DNA from 2 places in the Pseudarthrobacter sp. NPDC055928 genome. Region 1 is predicted to be linked to the other one. Evidence: predicted binding sites of a transcription regulator. Region 1 holds the regulator's gene; the other holds the start of a gene.
The links. The regulator HrcA, encoded in region 1, represses chaperone genes, less so after heat shock. The targets are predictions, from matches to a motif close to TTNGCACTCGNNNNNNNCGAGTGCNAA.
Positions count from the first base shown of each region.

Region 2: the regulator HrcA is predicted to act here: its motif matches at 3,927-3,953, upstream of ACFC25_RS00210 (FmdB family zinc ribbon protein).

Region 1 covers NZ_JBHJZH010000022.1:45,903-53,152, reverse strand. The annotation lists gene ACFC25_RS20820 (GerMN domain-containing protein) at 260-1,180, shown strand; gene ACFC25_RS20815 (16S rRNA (uracil(1498)-N(3))-methyltransferase) at 1,189-1,971, opposite strand; gene dnaJ (molecular chaperone DnaJ) at 1,974-3,101, opposite strand; gene hrcA (heat-inducible transcriptional repressor HrcA) at 3,183-4,196, opposite strand; gene ACFC25_RS20800 (DUF3097 domain-containing protein) at 4,384-5,229, shown strand; gene ACFC25_RS20795 (DUF4870 domain-containing protein) at 5,329-5,748, shown strand; gene hemW (radical SAM family heme chaperone HemW) at 5,823-7,052, opposite strand; gene lepA (translation elongation factor 4) at 7,089-7,250, opposite strand, start outside.
Region 2 covers NZ_JBHJZH010000001.1:40,082-47,331, reverse strand. The annotation lists gene ACFC25_RS00220 (AAA family ATPase) at 1-2,554, shown strand, start outside; gene ACFC25_RS00215 (RcpC/CpaB family pilus assembly protein) at 2,666-3,292, opposite strand; gene ACFC25_RS00210 (FmdB family zinc ribbon protein) at 3,604-3,864, opposite strand; gene ACFC25_RS00205 (5-formyltetrahydrofolate cyclo-ligase) at 4,038-4,655, opposite strand; gene galU (UTP--glucose-1-phosphate uridylyltransferase GalU) at 4,742-5,647, shown strand; gene ACFC25_RS00195 (GNAT family protein) at 5,654-6,274, shown strand; gene ACFC25_RS00190 (hypothetical protein) at 6,373-7,250, shown strand, end outside.

The sequences.
Region 1 (7,250 bases):
GCTGGGGGCAGCCTTCCGCCAGTGCCGGAACGGCCCATGTGGGCGGGAAGTTGCCGTCATTAGGTATCAACTTCATATCGGCCTCATATCGTTCCCGTTGCAGTTGTACCGGGCAGCCGCCTTGCGCCACCGAGGCGACTTTCCTTATGCAATGCTGGAAATTCAAGGCCGTCCGGGGACCGGCTGCATCATCGCTGCCAGGAAGGATAGTGCCATCACCGTGCCGGGACCAGAAACGCCCCTTGCCTTGGGTACTGCCCTGGGGCGCATCCGCTCCACCGCCCTGCTGAGCCTCCTGCCTGCCGTCCTGATCCTCACGGGCTGCATCGCGGAGCCAGGGCCGGAGCCCACTGTGGTGCAGAATTCAAGCCAGGGCACCGAAAACACCTCGCCAGGGGTGTCGGCCACCAGCGCCCCGCTCGAGACCACACAGTCATCGAACAAGGCACCCGTCTATTGGATCGGCCGCAGCAACAGCAACGTTTTCCTGTACCGCGAGTTCAGGGACGTGCCCGAACAGGAAAACCCGGTTACAAGGGCGCTGCGGGCCATGATGTCTGACAAACCGCTGGACCCGGACTTCTTTACCCCATGGCAGAACCCCAAGAAACTGGCCACGTCGATCTCGGGTAAAAACGTCATCACAGTGGACGTCTCGGAGGATGCCTTCAACAGCAACCTCGACGCCGACATGGCCGGCCGGGCCATCCAGCAGCTCGTCTATACGGCCACGGCGGCCGGGGCGAGTTCCGGGCTCATTGACTCCGGCCAGCAGATCCAGGTGATGATCCTCGTCGACGGCCACACGGACTATCTTGCTTTTGACCACGTGCGCCTCGGCACGCTCATGTCCCGGAGCCCGGGCATGGTGGCGCCGGTCTGGATTATCGATCCGCAGGAGAACGTGGAAGTCGCCGATGGCAGCGTGAAGATTACTGGCCGCAACACCCTGGCCGGTGGCAAGCTCCGCTGGCGGATCCTGCGCGAGGAAGACAACGGCGACAAGACGCCGTACCTGACCGGGGAAACCACGGCCGCGACCGAGGCCGCCCAGTCCGGAGTTTTTACCTTGGCCTTAACCCTCACACCCGGCAACTACGAGCTTCGCGTCGCGCAGGCGGACACCTCAGGAAACGACCAGGAGCTGAACGTTGATACGCGCAGCTTCAGCGTGCGCTAGCTCGACTGTCAGAGCTCAGGTGCGGACCAGCGGCCCAACACATCGCTGGCCAGGACGACTGCAGCGGGTCCGGCGGTGGACGACCTGAGGACGTGGTGCCCCAGAAGCGCCGTTACGGCACCGGCACTGCACAGCCTGGTCACTTCACGCGGACTGATCCCGCCTTCCGGTCCCACAATGAGCAGGATTTCGCGGGTTTCACTGCCGTTCGCAGCCGCCTGCCAATTCTCCAAAACGGACCGTAACGGCCGGACAGCGTCCTCGTGCAGGATGATTGCGAGATCGGCCGCGCCGGCAGCCGCTGCCAGTCCGGGGGTTTCGACGGCGGCGCGCACCTCAGGAATCCAGGCCCGCCGGGCCTGCTTGGCCGCCGCCGTCGCCACCGACTGCCACTTGGCATGTGCCTTGGCTGCCCGTTCACCCTTCCACCTCACGATGGACCGTTCGGACTGCCACGGGATGACCGAATCAATCCCGAGTTCGGTGGCAGTTTCAACTGCGAGCTCGTCTCGGTCGCCCTTGGCCAGCGCCTGCACCAGGACAAGCCGGATGGCGGGCTTTTCTTCGACCGTCAGCGCCGAACACTCCACTGTCAGCTCCAACGGCGACGCCGCCACGACCGTGCCGGTCAACCGCTTGCCGGCCCCGTCTGCGATGTCCACGGACTCGCCGGGGGCAAGCCGCTTGACCGTTACCGCATGCCGCGCCTCAGCCCCTTCCAGGACAAAGTGGCCCCCTGGGACCATGTGGTCCAGCGTCCCGGGAGCGCTAAAGAAAACCGGATTGCTCACCCCTACAGGTTACCGAGCCGGTCCCGCAGCTTGGCAAAGACGCCGCCGCTGGCCGCGAGTTTGCCCTCAGTGAACTGCTCGCCGCGAAGTTTCGCCAGTTGCCGCAACAGGTCTTCCTGCGCCGAATCCAGTTTGGCCGGGGTCTCCACCTGAAGGTGTACCTTGAGGTCGCCGCGGCCATATCCGCGAAGGTGTGTCACGCCCAGGCCGCGAAGGGTGATGATCTCCCCTGACTGGGTTCCCGACTTGACGTCGATTTCCTGCAGCCCGTCGAAGGTTTCCAGGGAAAGTTCGGTTCCCAGCGCGGCAGCGGTCATGGGGATGTTGAGCGTTGCATGGAGGTCGTCGCCGTCACGTACGTACGTGGCGTCGTTGTTGACCCGGATCTCAACGTACAGGTCACCGGCCGGGCCGCCGGCCGGGCCTGCCTCGCCCTGGCCCGACAGCTGGATGCGGGTCCCGGTGGCTACGCCTGCAGGGACCTTGATGGTCATTGACCGCCGGCTACGGATCCGCCCCTGCCCGCTGCATTCGTTGCAGGGGTCCTTGATCACGGTGCCGAAGCCTTCGCAGCTGCCGCAGGGGGCGGCGGTCATGACCTGGCCAAGGATGGAGCGGACCGCTCTCTGGACCTGGCCACTGCCGCCGCAAATGTCGCAGCGTTCCGGGTGGCTTCCCTCCCGGCAGCAGGAACCGTTGCACGTGGGGCAAACGACGGCGGTGTCCACCTCAAGCTTTTTGTTGACCCCGAACACGGCGTCGCGGAGTTCGATCCGGACACTGATGAGGGCGTCCTGGCCGCGCCGGACGCGTGAAGCCGGACCCTGCGATCCGCCAGCGCCGAAGAAGGTATCGAAGATGTCCTGGAAGGCGAAGCCCTGTCCGGCGTAACCGCCGCCGCCGAAGCCGTTGTCGGTACCGTTTTCGTTGCCGGTGGTGTCGTAGACCCTGCGTTTCTGCGGGTCGGAGAGTACCTCGTAGGCGTGGGTCACGGCCTTGAAGCGGTCCGAGGCATCCTCACCGGGGTTGACGTCCGGGTGGAGCGTGCGGGCCAGCTTGCGGTAGGCCTTCTTGATCTCTTCCCCGGTGGCTTCCGGCGAGACTCCAAGGACGTCGTAGTGGCTGCTCAAAGTTCGTATCTCTTCCTGTTTGTACTGCTGCAGTCGGACTGCTTGTACTGCTCTTGTTGCCTGGGGCCCGGCCAGGTGCTGTCAGGGGCCCAGAATCCTCGAAAGGTAGCGGGCCACGGCCCTGACTGCTGCCATGGTGGTGGGGTAGTCCATACGGGTGGGACCGAGCACCCCGATCTTGGCTGTGCTGTCTGGGCCGTAGGCCGTGGCGACCACCGACGCTTCGGTGAGCCCGTCGTATGGGTTTTCGCGGCCGATGCTGACCGTCACGCCGCGGGGATCCTGTGCCATCTCGCTCAACAGGCGCAGCATGACCACTTGTTCCTCAAGCGCTTCCAGCACCGGGCCGATACTCAGGGGAAAGTCGACGTTGGACCGTGCGAGGTTGGCGGTGCCGGCCATGACCATGCGGTCTTCGCGGCTGCTGTGGGCAAGGACCTCCAGGCCGTGCGCCAGGGCCTGCGCAGCCTGCCGCTGTCCTGGGCCCAGGCCGGAAACAACTGCCGGCAGCGACTGGGTCAACTGGCTCAGCGGCGTCCCTGCGAGCGAACCGAGGAACCGCCCCCGGATACCTGCCAGGGCGTCGTCACCAAGGTCCTGCCCGACGTCGACCACTTTCTGCTCCACCTTGCCGGTGTTGGCGATCAGGACAACAAGGACCTGGCGGGGAGCCAGCAACACGAACTCGATGTGCCGGATCGTGGCGCGGCTCAGGTGCGGGTACTGGACCACAGCTACCTGGTTGGTCAGCTGCGACAGCAGCCGGACAGTGCGCTCCAGGACGTCGTCGAGATCGTCCGGGCCCTCCAGGAGGGTCTGGATGGCGCGGCGTTCTGCCGGTGACAGTGGCTTCATGGCCGAAATCTGGTCGACAAACAGCCGGTAGCCCTTGTCTGTGGGGATGCGTCCGGCGCTAGTGTGCGGGGCGGTGATGAGGCCGTCGTCCTCAAGGGCTGCCATGTCGTTGCGGATCGTGGCGCTGGAGACGCCCAAATGGTGGCGTTCGACCAGCGCCTTCGAGCCCACAGGTTCGCGGGAGTGCACGTAGTCCTCAACGATGGCACGCAGTACTTCAAGTTTGCGCGGCTCGCTCACACTCCACCTCCATCCATGGTCACAGGCCGCCGGTTTCCCCGGCGCGTGCACCGGCCGCCGTCTTGGCGCGGCTTAGCACTCGACATGCCTAAGTGCTAACAGTCTAATATGACTCACCCCGTTGTTAGCATTGGTACCGCTCCGGGCGAAATTCCGGGCCAGGATCTAGGCAAGGCGGAACACATCCATGCAGTACCAGAACTGGGGTCCCCGGGAGATCGCCGCCCCCGTGAGGAATCAGCTCCCTGAAGTCCCGGTAGAGCGCGGCATGGTCCTGGAAGAGGTCCAGTCCGGCTGGGTGGGCGCCGTCACGCGGGTCGAGAAGTCAGGCGGAATGCATGTGGTTGCCCTTGAGGACCGGCGGGGCAAATCAAGGTCCTTCCGGCTCGGATTCGGTTTCCTCTTGGAAGGACAGCCGATCCGACTGATGCCCCCGGCGCCGCGGCAAGCCACCGCCCCGGCCGGGCGGACGGCCTCGGGCTCGGTCCGGGTAGCCGGTCAGCGCGCCCAGGTGGCCAAGGCCAGCAGGATCTGGGTGGAAGGAAAGCACGACGCCGAACTGGTGGAAAAAGTCTGGGGAGACGACCTCCGGGTGGAGGGCATCGTCGTCGAGCCTTTGCATGGAATCGATGACCTCGCTGCGGCCGTGGCAGACTTCGCGCCGGGGCCGGGCCGCCGGCTTGGAGTGCTCGTTGACCACCTGGTTCCCGATTCCAAGGAATCGCGGATTGCGGATGCCGTGATGGCATCCCCGGGCGCTGCCGGCAATGTCCTGATTGTGGGACATCCGTACGTTGACGTATGGCAGGCCATCCGGCCTTCCGTGCTGGGAATTGAAAGGTGGCCTGTGGTCCCACGTGGCCAGGACTGGAAGACCGGCATCCTCGCGGCGTTCGGTTGGCCGCATTCCACGAAGGAAGATATCGGTCTGGGCTGGCAGAAACTCCTGGGGGCGGTCCGCAGCTACGCAGACCTTGAAGCCTCGCTGCTGGGCAGGGTTGAAGAGGTCATCGACTTCCTCACCGTTCCCTAGCAGTATTCTTGGTACTGCAGTTGCCAGTGCGCTTGAGCCCGGCACACTGTAACTTTGAATGTTCTACCCCCGCACCATTGCTTTTCGAAGGAAGACACCGTGGCAGAAAACGCACACGAACACAGGGACAACCAGAGCGGCCAGGGCCACTCCGAGTACCATGGCGTTCCAGCAAATGCGCTGCCGCTAACGGCCAGCGAAGACCGGCAGTGGGCAACCCTGGCGCATTTCGGCGGCATCCTCGGGTGCGTGCCGTCGCTGCTGATCTACCTCATCTTCCGGGAACGTGGGCCGTTTACCGCCCAGGAATCCAAGGAGGCGCTGAACTTCAGCCTGCCGCCCACCATCGCGGCCGTTGTGGCCAACCTCTTGGTGTTCATCCCTGTGGTCGGCAATATTTTCGCCGTGATTGCCACCCTCATCTGGATCGCATTGACTTGCTACTCCGTTGCCGCCGGCATCCACGTGAACCGGGGCCAGCCGCACCGCTACCAGTACAACCTGCGGTGGATCAAATAAGGGTCAGCTTCCGCTGGCTCCGCTAAGCGGCGTCAGGTGGTCCCGAGCCGGGCTTGCAGGAAGCGACCCCCGCGTCAGTCCGGCAGGATCCTGCGGACCACGGCGTCAGCCAGCAGACGGCCCTTCAGCGTCAGGACGAGGCTTCCCTGAAAGGCGGAGGCAGGGTCCACCAGCCCGTCGGCGATGAGTCCGGCCACTTCTTTCCGGCCTGACTCCCCCAGCGAACTGATGCCTACACCTGAGACGAGCCGTGCCTCAAGCATGATCCGTTCCATGTCCCGGGTGCCGTCGTCGAGCGTTTCCCGCCCTGCTGCCGGCGAGAGCCCTTGAGCCAACCGGCCGGCGTAGGCGGTGGGGTGCTTGACGTTCCACCAGCGCACGCCGCCCACGTGCGAGTGGGCTCCGGGACCGATGCCCCACCAGTCGTCGCCGCGCCAATAGGCCAGGTTGTGCCGGCACGCCTGCTCCGGCGTCCGTGACCAGTTGCTGACTTCATACCAGCTCAGACCCGCTTCGCGAATCAGCTGGTCCGCGAGTTCATACTTGTCCGCGTGGTCGTCGTCGTCGATTCCGGGGACTTCACCGCGGCGGATCTGGGCTGCCAGCTTGGTACCGTCCTCCACGATCAGCGCGTAGGCGCTGATGTGATCAGGCTGGTACGACAGGGCCGTCTCAAGGGAGTACCGCCAGTCGTCCAGTGACTCTCCCGGTGTGCCGTAGATCAGGTCCAGGCTCACAGCCAGTCCGGCGTCCCGCGCCCATTGCACCACTTGCGGCACGCGGCTGGGGGTATGGGTCCGGTCCAGGACCTTCAGCACATGGGGCACGGCGGACTGCATTCCGAAGGAAACCCTGGTAAATCCGGCATCCTTGAGGACGGCAAGGGATTCCGGGGTGACGGAGTCCGGGTTGGCCTCGGTAGTGACCTCAGCGCCGGGCTCCAGGCCCCACTCGCCAATGGCAGCGCCGAGAATTCGGGCCAGGTCCCCGGCCGGAAGCAGCGTTGGCGTCCCGCCGCCGAAGAACACGGTGCTCAGCGGCCGGTCCGGAATTCCGGAGTTCCGCAGCACTGCTGCTGCGAAGTCCACCTCTGAGACGGCCGTGGCGGCGTAGGCATCCTGCGACGCGCCGCCTCCCAACTCTGTGGCCGTGTAGGTGTTGAAGTCGCAGTATCCGCAGCGGACCGCACAGAACGGAATGTGCACGTACAGCCCGAAAGCCCGGTCCGCCGAACCTTTCGCTGCCTGGGCGGGCAGCAGACCGTCCGACGGCGCGGGGTCGCCGAGGGGAAGAACGCTAGGCACGGGTGCGGCCTCCGGTGGTTCCGGCCACGGTCATCACTACTTCTTGGCCTTGTCCTTGGACTCGTCGGTGGTCAGCGCGGCAATGAAGGCTTCCTGCGGGACCTCTACGCGGCCCACCATCTTCATGCGCTTCTTGCCTTCCTTCTGCTTTTCCAGCAGTTTGCGCTTTCGGGAAATGTCACCGCCGTAGCACTTGGC
Region 2 (7,250 bases), on a different contig from region 1:
GGCGACCGCGTCCTCGGCGTGGCGGCGTGAGCGGAACATCGACATGGCGTCCATGCAGCGTTCCCGCTTGCGCCGCGTGGCGAAGGAGTACGTCCGTCCCGGCGTGCACATCGCGGACCTTCACAGCTCCCTGATCCTGGTGCAGGAACAGCGGGCACTGTGGTCCGGTTATGCCACAACCCAGCGCCACCCCGCCGTGCCGTCCGGCCTTGCCGAAATGAACATGATGTACCGGTCGCTGGACCGTGAGCTCACTGAGCTGGGGGAGGCCCTGCGCCATACGGAGGCGGGCGGCTCCCTGGCAACCACGCCATATCCGGAACTCATGGAACGCCTTGAGCGTCTGGTCGCCGACACCGAGACGCTGAAAACCCTGCCCGAGCGCACGCTGCTGGTAGAGAACATGCGCGAACACGGCTTGGGGGAACTCCTTAACGACCTCGCCGAGCGGGAGGTCCCGGCCGGGTCCGTGGCAGCGGAGCTTGAACTCGCTTGGTGGCAGTCCGCCCTGGAAGCCATGATCAGCGGCGACGACTACCTCGCCATGTCCGACGGCGACGCCCTCCGGCAGCTGGAGGCCGAATACAGGCTCGCCGACAACGCGCATGTCGCCAGCGGTGCCGCCCGCCTTCGCTGGGACCTGTCCGAGCGGTGGCGTGCCGCCATCGCCGAACATCCGCGCCAGGCTGCCCTGCTTCGGAGCCTGCTGAAAGACGGCCGGGTCACACTGTCCGCGCTGACCGCCCAAGCGCCCGCGCTGGTGCCCATGCTGGTGCCTGTCTGGTCCGTGAGCCCGTACCTGATGACCGGGCTCCTACCGGCCGAGCAACGCTTTGACGCCGTGGTTGTCCTGGACGCTGAAGCCACATCCCTCCAGGCAGTTCTGCCTTCCATCGCACGGGCCAAGCAGGTCATTGCCTTCGGTGATTCCCGGATTGCCAGCCCGCGTACATTCACTGTGGGAGTGGAAAGACTCGCAGCCGGCGAAACGGCACACCAACGGGTGGAGAGCGCCTTCTCCGCGCTATCGGCCGTCCTGCCCGTCTGGCGGCTGAACTTTGTGTACCGGGCCGTCGACGAAGACCTGGTCCTCCAGCTCAGCAAGAACTTCTACGACGGCGGCCTCCGCCGACTCCCCGAAGGCCAGTCCGCCACGGGTCTGGACAGGGCGCTGCTGGTCGAGTACCTGCCGGACGGCACCGGGCTGCCCAGCGCCGACCACGAGGGTGTTGAATCCGTCGTGGCAGAGGTCAACCGCGTTGTACACCTGGTGTTTGAACACGCACGGCTCCGCCCGCGCACGTCACTGGCCGTGGTGACGGCCAGCCTCCGGCATGCGGCCAGGATTGGCGAGTCCATCAGGCTGCAGTTGCCCAACCATCCCGGCCTCGCCGGGTTCTTCGGAGCAGGCCCCGAGTCCTTCCGCGTTGTTGATCTTGAGCGCGCGCAGGGCCTGGTCCGGGACCACGTGATCTTTTCGCCTGGCTTCGGACGCACGCCACACGGCCGGGCCCTGCACAACTTCGGTCCTTTGTCCGCAGAGGGCGGCCGCGAAAAGTTCGCCCTCGCCATGACGCGCGCCCGCAGGTCCCTGCACGTACTGACCTGCTTCCGGCCCGAGGACCTGGACCACACCAGGCTGACCCACGGCGCGGTCGACCTCTACGAGCTGCTGGACCGCGAGATCGCCGGCAACACCAACCTTGGCACGCCTGCGTCCCGGGCAGCGGCCAGCGAGCAGGCGCTCGGCGCTGACCCGCTGGTAGCGGACCTCGGAGACCGCCTGCGTGCCCGCGGCGCCCGTGTCTGGCACCAGTACGACGGCGTCATTGACGTCGTAGCCGCGGCGGACCCGCTTAGCACTATGGGCCAGGACGACCCCGAGACCCCCTGGCCGGTGGCCATCGAATCTGACGGCACCGAGCAGTACCGGACCATGAGCGTCCGCGAGCGGAGCAGGCTCCGGCCCCAACTGCTGGAGCGCCTCGGGTGGCGGTACATGCCGCTGTGGACCATTGAGGTCTTCACAGACCCGTCGGCCTGTGCTGACCGCATTGCCGGATATTTGGGCCTGGAGAAAGTGGTCCTGCCTGGCCGGGTCACTGCCTCAGCCAATTTCTTCGATGACGACGTCGACCCGCTTTCACTTGAGGCCTACGGGAATGTTGGCCTCGAGCCTGCCCGTCCCGTCCGGGCCGACCACCGGCAGCAGGTGCAGCCTGGCGCGCCGGAGAACCAACAGCACCGGGCCGCACGCTCGGATAAGGAGGAGGCGGTCATTATGACCCCAACACACGGCACCGCCGGTCCGGCCGGCGAAGATGCCGCTGGCGGCAAACGGGCCGGCGAGGGCACCGCGCAGGAAAACGCAGGCCAGGACAACACGGCGCACGAGGGCAAAGCATCCACTCCGGCCTCGGCGCAGGCTGCCGCAGGCACCGAGGGCATCCTTCCCAACAAAGCCGCTGAAGACGATCCCCGCCGCTGGGGCGACGGTTCGGAGGACGACCACGACGCCTGGCTGAAGGAGCAGAAGCCGCCGCACTGGGGCTGACGGCCACGCGTCCATTAGGTCACCGCGGGACCTTTGCCTGACGGGCGCCGCCCGACCGAGACAGCTTGGCAGCCGCGGGACAACAGGCCCCGGGAGAACAGGCGGGCTGGCTCAACCTGGTGGTTGCGTCACCAGGACGAAAAACAGCTTGCCCTGCGTGGAGGCACCCGCCAGGCGGGCTGCCTGCTCAGGGCGGGCCGCCACCACGATCAGGCCGTCTGTCTCGGCGGTACCGAGCCATTCCCCGGTCTTGCCGCCCTGGCCCGAGGTCCAGAGCACCGGGACTGCCGTCGCCAGAACCTCCGGAGGAGCCTGCTGGTCGTAGCCGTTGGTGCCCGTGAGCACCACGTTGACCAGCTGGCCCGGTGACACGAGCTGGATGGATGACGGGTCCGCCATCCGCAGCGGAACGGCAGCGGACCCTGGGGGAGTTCCCGTGAGCAGGCCGGGTCCCAGCAGTTGGGCGTCAGTGAGGAGCTGCCCTTTGCGGAGCGGGGCAGCCAACTGCTTTCCCTCTGCCTCGGCACTGCCCCGGATGAATCCCGCAGCCAACATCCCCGGCGGCACTTTTACCTCGGCCACGTCCGAGGGCGCCAGCGAGGAACCGGCCGGAAGATCCCTGGCTGCTGCGAGTGCTGTCGTCGAATCGGCAGGGGCCGGAGTCAGCTGATGGACGGCAACGGCGGCCGCAAAGCACAGCAGGAACGCTATGGCCAGGCGACGGTTCCTGGCCAGCAAAGGGCCAAGCCGTCGGCCGGGCGGACGGCCGGCCGGCCGGGGACGGGTCCTGCGGGGTTGGCGCCCGGGCGCATTGGATTCCCTGCTGCGGCGGGTTCTTTGATAGGGGTGTAACAGTGGGACAGGCATAGGCCCACGCTAGTTCCGGGCGACTGGTCCAGGGCAGGCCGGTTGAGGGCTATGTGGACAACCTGAAGCCGGGATTGCTGAGGGGCCCAGGAAAGGCGTTGGAAACAGGGGAGGCTAAATTAGCCTGGAAACCCGCCCAGCACGGAACCATTACTGCAGGGGCTAATGAGCGGGGTTGGTCGTTAGCTTGCAGCAGCAGCGGTGGCCGGGGCAGGTGCCGGAGCAGCTGGCGTAGCAGGGGCGGGCGATACAGCGCTTCCCTTGCTGTCCCGTGAGTCCGTGCGGTAGAAACCGGAGCCTTTGAAGACCACGCCTACGCTGTTGAACTTCTTGCGCAAGGTCCCCTGGCATTCGGGGCAGGACGTCAGTGTGCTGTCCGTGAACGACTGGACAATGTCGAAGGCATGGCTGCAATCCTTGCAGGCGTACGCATACGTTGGCACTGGTGCTCCTCCTCTTGGGCAAACGAGAGGTCCCGTGCTGCCAGGACGATCTTTGCCGTCCATTAGCAGTCGCAGGGCCTGAGTGCCAATTCTATCATCCCTGCCGCGAAGGCCAACCGCGAAGGCCAACCGCGAATGCCAACTGCGAAATCCAGCCGCGGAGCCGGTGTTGCTCAAGCCGCGCGGAGCGGAACGACACCGGAGGGAGTGAGGGCCGCCGGGACCTTCCTGTCAAAGTCCTCCGCGGGGATGCTGCCCTGTGGCAGTACTTCCTGGTCATAGACGATTGCCGCTGAAGGCAGGCCAGGCCGCAGGCTGTCCAGGGAGTTGAGGAAAACGTCGTAGTAGCCGCCGCCTTGTCCGATCCGGTTGCCGTCGCGGTCCACGGCGGTGGCGGGCATGAACAGCGCCGACACCCCTGCAATCACCTCGAGTCCGTGGCGTGTCCCTGCCGGCTCGAGTATGGGGGCATACCTGCTTCGGACCAGTTCACCGCCCGGTGCCCAGAAAACCCAGCTGAGCCTGCGCCCCGGTTCGCAGATTGGCAACAGAACCTTATGCCCTCGGCCGTGAAGTGCGTCGATGAGCGGGACGGTGGGCGGCTCGAAGTGGACCCCCAGGTAGACACAAAACGTGGATGGCATTCCGTCTGAGCACTGTTCAGCCCAGTGGAGGCCGTGGTGCGCAATTCCGGCACCAGCTGCCTCGCGGGTGGCGAGGTCCATGGCGGCACGTGCAGCCCTGTGCCGCGCGCGGATCTGTTCCTTGTACGAGCTGTTGCCGGCGGTCATGAATGGCTCAACTTCCCGTTGTCCGGGGCCGGGCTTCACCGGGCCAATGATTACTGTCTGAATGTTCCCTCCGCTAGATTAGTCCAGTGACTACCACCAACCAGACAGTACGTAAGGCCGTAATTCCTGCAGCGGGACTCGGCACCAGGTTCTTGCCTGCCACGAAGGCCATGCCGAAGGAAATGCTCCCGGTAGTCGACAAACCTGCCATCCAATATGTCGTCGAGGAAGCCGTCAAAGTGGGGCTTCACGACATCCTCATGATCACCGGACGCAACAAACGGGCCCTCGAAGACCACTTTGACCGGGTTCCGGCGCTGGAAGCTACTTTGGCGGACAAGGGCGACACCGCCAAACTCTCCTCGATCCAGGCCGCCAGCAACCTCGGCGACATCCATTACGTCCGCCAGGGCGACCCCAATGGGCTTGGCCACGCGGTGCTACGTGCAAAGCAGCACGTGGGCAACGAACCGTTCGCCGTCCTGCTGGGCGATGACCTGATCGACGCCCGGGACGAACTGCTGAGCACCATGATCGAAGTCCAGGCGAAAACCGGCGGGTCAGTCGTCGCCCTGATCGAGGTGGAACCGTCACAGATCAGCGCCTATGGCTGCGCTGACATCCAGGACATCGACGGTGAGAGCTACGTGCGGATTAACGAGCTCGTGGAGAAGCCGAGCATGGAGGAAGCGCCGTCCAACCTCGCCGTCATCGGGCGCTACGTCCTGCACCCCGCTGTTTTTGACGTACTGGAACGCACCGGACCGGGGCGTGGCGGCGAGATTCAGCTCACGGACGCCCTGCAGGAACTGGCCGCCGGCGACAATGAAGGCCATGGGGTCTACGGCGTGATCTTCCGTGGCCGCCGTTACGACACCGGCGACAAACTTAGTTACCTCAAGGCCTGCGTCCAGCTGGCAATCGACAGCGACGACCTCGGGCCCGGTCTACGCGAATGGCTGCCCGGCTTCACCGCCGGTCTTTCCAAGTAACGCACCGTGCGCGCCGGCCCCATCTGGCCCGTCACACTGGAGTGCGGGGACCTGGTACTGCGCCCTATCCGGTACCGGGACAAAAAGGAGTGGACGGAGGTCCGGGGGCGGAACAGCGAATGGCTTGCTCCCTGGGAGGCGTCCAACCCGGCTCCTGGCGGCGGCCTGCCCGACTACCGGCAGATGGTGCGGTCCCTCAAGATCCAGGCAGCGCAGTCCACCGCGCTGCCGTTCCTCATCACAGAGCGGCGTCCCCAGCAAGCTGCTCCCGCCATCGTTGGCCAGTTGACAGTGTCATCCATTGTGTGGGGTTCGGCCATGATGGCAACGCTGGGGTATTGGGTGGACCAGGCGCGGGCCGGACACGGCATTGCTCCAACGGCCGTAGCTATGGCTACGGATCATTGCTTCCAGGTTCTGGGGCTGCACCGCATGGAGATCAACATCCGTCCGGAAAACGGCCCCAGCCTGCGCGTCGTTGAAAAGCTCGGCTTCCGCGACGAAGGCTACCGGCCGCGCTTCCTGCATATTAATGGGGAGTGGGCAGACCACCGGACCTTCGCCCTGACCTCGGAAGAAGTCCCGGATGGGCTGCTTCCCCGCTGGCTGGCGTCCCGCCCCTCCTAGGTCCCGCGCCGTCATAAATCCATTGATTTGCCACGTTGCCGGCGACACACCGTGGCTAATGCCGCAGGGCTTGGCGTAATGCTCATACGGTTTTGATTGTGGACTTCCCCCTTAGCAGCTCAGTGATCCTTGTGGTTGCCGTTGTGCTCTGGATTGTCTGGGTTGCCCCGTATGTTCTCCGGAACCGCCGGCACCAGTTTCAAGCCGCAGGCGAGATGACGGCGGACGCACCAGCTACTGAATCATCGGACCCGAGAGCCGGGACGGTCATGAACATCACCGCCCAGCAGGAGAAAGCCATGGACATCAGGAAGAGCCCCGTAGCCGCATTGGACGCCGCCGCGGAGCCCGGGGCCAGGGCAGGGACCGGTGGATTCCGCATCCGCTACGGCCGTACGGCCATTGCGCTGCTGGCACTCATTGCCCTCCTGACCGCAGTCATTGCCGGTGTGCTTCTGCCGTTCGGGCTGGGCACGCCCCTGTTGCCGGTTCTTGCCTTCCTGGCCGTCTTTGGATCGTTGGCTTTGCTGCGTGGACTTGCTGTCCGTGACCGCAGGAAAAAGGTCAGTGCCGCGTTCAGGTCCGCGATGAGTGCACCGGCCCGCCGTGAAGGTCAACCGGAGCAGACCCCGGCACCTCAGCCCGGGCCCCAGCCGGAAAGCCAGCTGTTCGACGCCGAAGCCCACCGGCCAAAACCCAAGCCCCTGACGGCCGCTGAACTGCGCCAGGCTGCCCTCGCCGTTGCCCTCGAAGCAGGCGACACCAGCGCCAGCACGGCCAAGGATTCAGTACCTGCCGGAGAAACGTGGGAACCGGTTGATGTCCCCAAACCGGTTTACGTCGACGCGGCAAAAGCCGAACGGCCCGCACCCGAGCCCCTGGACCTGCCCGAGTCGCCCAAGGCCGTAGGCAAGCCCTCCCTGAAGCAGGGCACTCCGGCCGCGCCGGCGGTCGCGCCTGCCGCGAAGCCGCTGAC